One region of the Kitasatospora sp. NPDC096128 genome, then DNA from elsewhere that is predicted to be linked to it. Evidence: riboswitches for the same ligand, from Rfam matches in the RefSeq annotation. Region 1 holds a riboswitch; the other holds the start of a gene.
The links. Region 1 has a riboswitch for ZMP and ZTP ahead of ABTY61_RS17820 (glycine hydroxymethyltransferase). Riboswitches for the same ligand answer to the same signal wherever they lie in the genome.

Region 2: another riboswitch for ZMP and ZTP. It lies ahead of ABTY61_RS36615 (bifunctional 5,10-methylenetetrahydrofolate dehydrogenase/5,10-methenyltetrahydrofolate cyclohydrolase); the one in region 1 lies ahead of ABTY61_RS17820 (glycine hydroxymethyltransferase).

Annotation. Positions count from the first base shown of each region.
Region 1 covers NZ_JBEOSP010000014.1:125,731-128,968, forward strand. The annotation lists gene ABTY61_RS17810 (ABC transporter substrate-binding protein) at 1-1, opposite strand, end outside; gene ABTY61_RS17815 (ABC transporter permease) at 136-1,107, opposite strand; ZMP/ZTP riboswitch at 1,412-1,506, shown strand; gene ABTY61_RS17820 (glycine hydroxymethyltransferase) at 1,527-3,035, shown strand; partial or broken gene ABTY61_RS17825 (aldehyde dehydrogenase family protein) at 3,105-3,238, opposite strand, start outside.
Region 2 covers NZ_JBEOSP010000054.1:16,642-19,879, forward strand. The annotation lists gene ABTY61_RS36610 (LysR family transcriptional regulator) at 1-949, shown strand, start outside; gene ABTY61_RS36615 (bifunctional 5,10-methylenetetrahydrofolate dehydrogenase/5,10-methenyltetrahydrofolate cyclohydrolase) at 937-1,764, opposite strand; ZMP/ZTP riboswitch at 1,827-1,911, opposite strand; gene ABTY61_RS36620 (DinB family protein) at 1,978-2,538, shown strand; gene ABTY61_RS36625 (hypothetical protein) at 2,605-3,216, opposite strand.

The DNA.
Region 1 (3,238 bases):
TGGCGAATCTCTCCTTGCCCCGGCGCGTTCGGGCCGGGGAGGGCTCAGAAGGTTGATCGGACGGAATCAGACGGAATCAGGTGGAATCGGACGGAATCAGGAGTCGGACGGAAACGGACGGAACGGGAAGCAGGCTCAGCGGCCGCGGCGCGGGTCCAGCGCGTCCCGGACGGCGTCGCCGAGCAGGTTGAAGGCGAGCACGAACACCAGCAGGGCCACGCCGGGGAAGACCAGGTAGGTGGGGTCGGCCTGGAAGACCTCCGAGCCGCGCGAGATCATCCGCCCCCAGTCGGGGACGGGCTCGGTGATGCCGACGCCGAGGAAGGACAGCGCGGCTTCGGAGGCGACGAAGGTCGGCACGGCCATGGTGGCGTGCACGATCAGCTGGGAGCGGACGTTCGGCAGCAGTTCGTGGACGACGATGTGGAGCCTTCCCGCCCCCTGCGCCCGGGCGGACTGCACGAAATCCCTTTCCCGGAGCGAGCGGACGGTGGCCCGGAGGGAAAGCGCGAGCGGAATCCAGCCGAACGCGGAGAAGACCAGGATCAGCACCAGGAACTGCATCCACTCCGGTTCCGCGGCGCCCGGATCGACCAGTCGGGACTGGATCACCGGGCTGAGCGCGAGCAGCAGGAGCAGCGTCGGAAAGGCCAGCAGCACATTGGCGAGGAAGCCGAAAAGCCGGTCCGCGATCCCGCCGAGGTATCCGACCGCGACCCCGGCCAGCACGCCGAGCGTGGTGGTCACGGCGGCCGCGGCGAAGGCGATCAGCAGCGAGGTGCGGATGCCGTACAGCAGCTGGGTCAGCACGTCCCGGCCGAGGCCGGGCTCCAGGCCGAACCAGAACTCGCCGGAGACCCCGCCGTTCGGCAGCATCGGCAGGCCGCCGTCGCTGAGCAGGCCCGGAGTGTTCTGGCCGTAGTGCTCGACCGGGTTCTTCCCGTACAGGGCGGCGACCAGCGGCGCGGCCAGGGCGAGCAGCAGGATCAGCAGGACGACGGCGGAGGCGGCGGCGCCGACCCGGTCGCGCAGCACCCGGCGCAGCAGGCCCGGTGCGGCGGACCCGGGGGCCGGGCCGGTAACTGCGACTGTGTCGACCGCTGCCATGAGAGGTGTACTCCCCGAATTCTCCGCCGCCCCGTGGGTGAGGGGCGCTGGTGGGCATTTACCGATCGGCACCAGGGGGTTTCCCGGGGGCCGTTCGGGCGACATCAGATCGGATGCGTCCGACGTTCCGCAAATCACCGGAAGGCGCCCCACGGGAATTCCTTCCGGACTGTTTCGAGAATTGTGGCGGCTTCATTTCCCTGCAACACGGCCGTTGCGGGAGAACGGACATAACCTGCCCAATCGGACCGGCCGTTCCGCATTCTGAGACCTCCGCCACAGTCCCCGGGGTGTTGATACGATCCCGGTGGACCGCGACTGGCGCGTAGGGATGGAATCGACCATCGGGAAGCGGTCCCGTGAATCCTCACGTCGTTGCCGAGCGCCTGGGCCGCCCGCATCCCCACCAGGAGACCGCCATGGCCCAGACCCCCGCGTCCGACCAGATTCCCGCGCAGCAGCCGCAGCCGCACCCGCAGCAGCCGCACACCGCCGCGAGCCCGGCGGCCGACACCGCCTTCCGCAGCGCCCTCGGCGTCGTGGCCGGCGTGGAGCCGCGGATCGCCGCCGCCATCGGCCGGGAGCTCGGGGACCAGCGTGCCTCGCTCAAGCTGATCGCCAGCGAGAACTACGCCTCCCCGGCCGTCCTGCTCACCATGGGCAACTGGCTCAGCGACAAGTACGCCGAGGGCACCGTCGGCCGCCGTTTCTACGCCGGCTGCCGCAACGTCGACACCGTCGAGGCGATCGCCGCCGAGCACGCCCGTGAGCTGTTCGGCGCCGAACACGCCTACGTCCAGCCGCACTCGGGCATCGACGCCAACCTCACCGCCTTCTGGGCCGTCCTCTCCCAGCGGGTCGAGAGCCCGGCCCTGGAGCGGGCCGCCGCGCGCAACGTCAACGACCTCACCGAGGAGGACTGGGCCCTGCTGCGCCAGGAACTGGGCAACCAGCGGATGCTCGGCATGTCCCTGGACACCGGCGGCCACCTCACCCACGGCTTCCGGCCCAACATCTCGGGCAAGATGTTCGAGCAGCGCAGCTACGGCACCGACCCGGTCACCGGCCTGATCGACTACGACGCGCTGCGCGAGACCGCCCGCGAGTTCCGCCCGCTGATCCTGGTGGCCGGCTACTCCGCCTACCCGCGACTGGTGAACTTCCGCAAGATGCGGGAGATCGCGGACGAGGTCGGCGCGACCCTCATGGTCGACATGGCGCACTTCGCCGGCCTGGTCGCGGGCAAGGTGCTGACCGGCGACCACGACCCGGTGCCGCACGCCCACATCGTCACCACGACCACCCACAAGTCCCTGCGCGGCCCGCGCGGCGGCATGGTGCTCAGCAACACCGAGCTCGCCGAACACGTCGACCGCGGCTGCCCGTTGGTGCTCGGCGGCCCGCTCTCGCACGTGATGGCCGCCAAGGCCGTCGCCCTCGCCGAGGCCCGCCGCCCCGAGTTCCGGGCCTACGCCCGCGCGGTGGTCGACAACGCCCAGGCGCTGGCCGAGGGCCTGCTGCGCCGCGGTGGCAAGCTGGTCACCGGCGGCACCGACAACCACCTGGTGCTCGCCGACGTCTCCGGCTACGGCCTGACGGGCCGCCAGGCCGAGGCGGCGCTGCTCGACTCGGGCATCGTCACCAACCGCAACTCCGTTCCGCAGGACCCGAACGGCGCCTGGTACACCTCGGGCGTGCGGCTGGGCACCCCGGCGCTCACCACCCGCGGTCTGGGTGTCGTCGAGATGGACGAGATCGCCGCCCTGATCGACACCGTCCTGCGCGCCACCACCCCCACCACCACCGCCAACGGGGCTCCGTCCAAGGCGAACTACGCCCTCGACGAGGCCCTGCGCGACGGCATCGCCAAGCGCGCCGCCGACCTCCTGGCGCCGTTCCCGCTCTACCCGGGCGTCGACCTGGTCTGACCGCACCGGAGGCGCCGGCCGTGACTCCGGGCCGCCGAAGGGAAGTTCGGCGGCCCGGAGTCAACCTCTCTAGTACTGGAGCGACTTGTACTGCAGGAACTCCTCCAGTCCGTGCCGCCCCAGTTCGCGGCCGAGCCCGGAGCCCTTGTAACCGCCGAACGGGGCCAGCGGGTCCGGGCCGCCTGCCAGCAGCCGGGCGCCCT
Region 2 (3,238 bases), on a different contig from region 1:
CCGCACCGTCGCGCACCTGGGCTCCTTCACCGCCGCCGGGGAGCGCCTCGGCTTCACCCAGTCCGCCGTCTCCCGCCAGATCGCCACCCTGGAAGCCGAGTTGGGCGCCCCGCTGTTCGACCGCCTGGCCCGCGGCGTCCGGCTCACCGAACACGGCAGAGCCCTGCTCCCGCACGCCGAAGCCCTGCTGGAACGCCTCGACACCACCCGCCGCGACCTCCTCGCCCTCACCGAACTGGACACCGGGCGCCTGCGGGTGGGCGCCTTCGACAGCGCCAACGCCGAACTCGTCCCCAGCGCCCTGGCCGCCTTCCGCACCGCCCACCCGCAGGTCGAGACCACCCTCACCGAAGGCCTCACCGTCCAACTGCTCGACCGCCTCGCCGACGCCACCATCGACCTCGCCGTGGTCGCCTCCTACGCCGACGACCCCCAGGACGCCTACGACACCGACCGGTTCGACCTGCGACCACTGCTCGCCGACCCCGTCCTGGTCGCCCTCCCGCCCGGCCACCGGCTCGCCGGCCGGCGCCGCCTGCGCCTGGCCGAACTCGCCGACGAACCCTGGATCGCCGCCCGCCGCGACCCCGGATCCACCCTGCTCGCCGCCTGCCTGCGCAGCGGCTTCCAGCCCCGCATCGAGTACGCCGTCGGCGCCTGGCCCGCCAAACTCGGCCTGGTCGCCGCCGGGTTGGGCCCCACCCTCATCCCGTCCCTGGCCGCCCGCGCCGCCCGCCCCGACATCGTCCTGGTCCCCCTCCACCCCCAGGACACCCCCGTGCGGCACGTCGCCACCGCCACCCGCAGGGGGCAGCGGGTACCGCCCGCGGCGGCCGGCTTCCTCGGCTTCCTGCGGGCGGCGGCCGGGAGCCATGCGGCGGCGGGCACTCACCGGAGCCGACGCCCCGAGCGGCCGGAAGCCACCGGGGCCGACGCTCACCCGAGCTGACGCTCCGCCGCCTGCACCGTCTGGGCCAGCAGCACCGCGATCGTCATCGGCCCCACCCCGCCGGGCACCGGGGTGATCAGCGACGCGCGGAGCCGGGCCGTCTCGAAGTCCACGTCGCCCACCGGGCCGGGGTGGTAGCCCGCGTCGACCACCACCGCGCCCGGCTTGACGTCCGCCCCCGCGATGAACCGCGGCCGCCCCACCGCCGCGACCAGCACGTCCGCCTCCCGCACCAGCGAGCGCAGGTCCGCGGTGCGCGAGTGGCAGTACGTCACGGTGGCGTCCCGCCCGAGCAGCAGCAGGCCCGCCGGCCGGCCCAGGATGGCGCTGCGCCCCACCACGACCGCGTGCTTGCCCGCGAGGTCGACGCCGTACTCGTCCAGCAGCCGCACGATCCCGCCGGGCGTGCAGGAGACGAAGCCCGGCAGGCCGAAGCCCATCGCCGCGAAGGAGTGCGTGGTCACCCCGTCGACGTCCTTCTCCGGGGCGATCGCCTCGAACGCGGCCCGCTCGTCGAGGTGCGGGCCCACCGGGTGCTGGACCAGGATGCCGTGCACCCCCGGATCCGCGGACAACCCGCCGACCGCGTCCACCAGTTCGGCGGTGCTCACCGAGGCGGGCAGGGCCACGTGCCGCGACGCGATGCCCGCCCGGGCACAGGCGGCGCGCTTCATCCGGACGTACGTCACCGAGGCCGGGTCCTCGCCGACCAGGACGGTCGCCAGACAGGGCGCCGTCCCGGTGCGCCGGCGCAGCTCGGCGGCCGCGGCCGCACTGGTCCCGGTGAGCCGGCGGGCCGGGCCGGTGCCGTCCATCAGACGGGCCTGCTGGAGATCGGTCACGGGGGTGTCGGTCACGGGGGCGCTCCTGAGCTCGCACGAGTCGCCCAGGCGCACGGCATCGACGGATGTCGGGCCGCTCCCCGGTGGTACTCCACCCCAGCGCCAGTCACGGCCCGCCCCCAGGGTAACCGAGCGGCGCGGGAACCCGGTTGAAGAACCGGGCGGTTGCGGGCGAGCATGCACACCATGAGCGAGCGACCCGAGCGATGGACCCAGGCCACCGTCCACCCCGACATGTGGGCCGACCCGGACGACGACCCGCGCAACAGCGAAGGCCCCGCCCCGGACGGCGAAGCCGCCACCATCGAGGACTACCTGACCAACTACCGCCACACCCTGCGGATGAAGTGCGAGGGCCTGGACGCCGAGCAGCTCGCCCGGCGCTCGGTGCCGCCCTCGACGATGTCCCTGCTCGGCCTGGTGCGCCACCTGGCCGAGGTGGAGCGCGACTGGCACAACTGGATCCGCGCGGGCGAGCCGCTGCCCAAGCTGTACGGCGCCCGCGACGCCGACTTCGACGGCGCGCTCGCCGACCCGACCCTGGTCGAGGCCGCCTGGCGCGACCTGGAGCGCGAACAGGCCGCGCTGGACACCGAGTTGGCCGCCCATCCGGACCTGGGCGAGCGCCTCGGCAAGCAGCGGCTCTCGGTCCGGGAACTGCAGGTCCACCGCATCGAGGAGTACGCCCGCCACTGCGGCCACGCCGACCTGCTGCGCGAGTGCGTCGACGGCCGCGTGGGACAGTGACGCGGGCTGCCGGTGCCCAGGCCGCCCACCCTGGAGTCCCTCCTGCCTGCGGGCGTCGGCGGGGCCTCAGGAGAGCCCGGCGAGGCGGCGCTCGAACTCCTCCGGGGTGCGCACCCCTTCCTCCAGGACCGCCCGGTAGATCCCCCAACTGCGCACGCCGCGCCCGTACTCGGGGCGGTCGGCCCAGGCGTGCTTGATCCGCAGGATCGCGGTGCGGGCCTGCCCGGTCAGCCGCGGGGGCAGGTCGCGCAGGTGGGCGAGGTCGGGCTGGCGGTCGGGGTCGTCGACGAACCACAGGTCGAGGGTCCAGTCGTGCCCGTCGGGGGAGCGGTGGTCCAGGCCCAGGTAGAGGCCGTCCGGGTAGGCGGCCGGGTCCTCGTTCCAGACCCCGGTGTCGTTGCGGAAGCGCACCTGCCGCACCCGCTCGTGCAGCGCCAGGCGCGCCCCGGCGGCGGCCACCCGCTCGTGGACGGAGGCGTCCAGGCGCGGGCACACCACGGTGACGTCCAGGTCCCGGCGCACCATCAGCCCCAGGGCCGAACTGCCCACCCGCACCGGGGTGCCCAGGGCGCCGAGCAGGGCGTCCAGGCCCAGGTCGGCGTGGACCGCGTCGGCTTCGGCCTGCAAGGCGCGCTGGCGCTCCAGGAGGTGCTCGTCGGTCGGCGCGGCGCTCGTCACCGGGCCAGTCTGCCACGGGCCC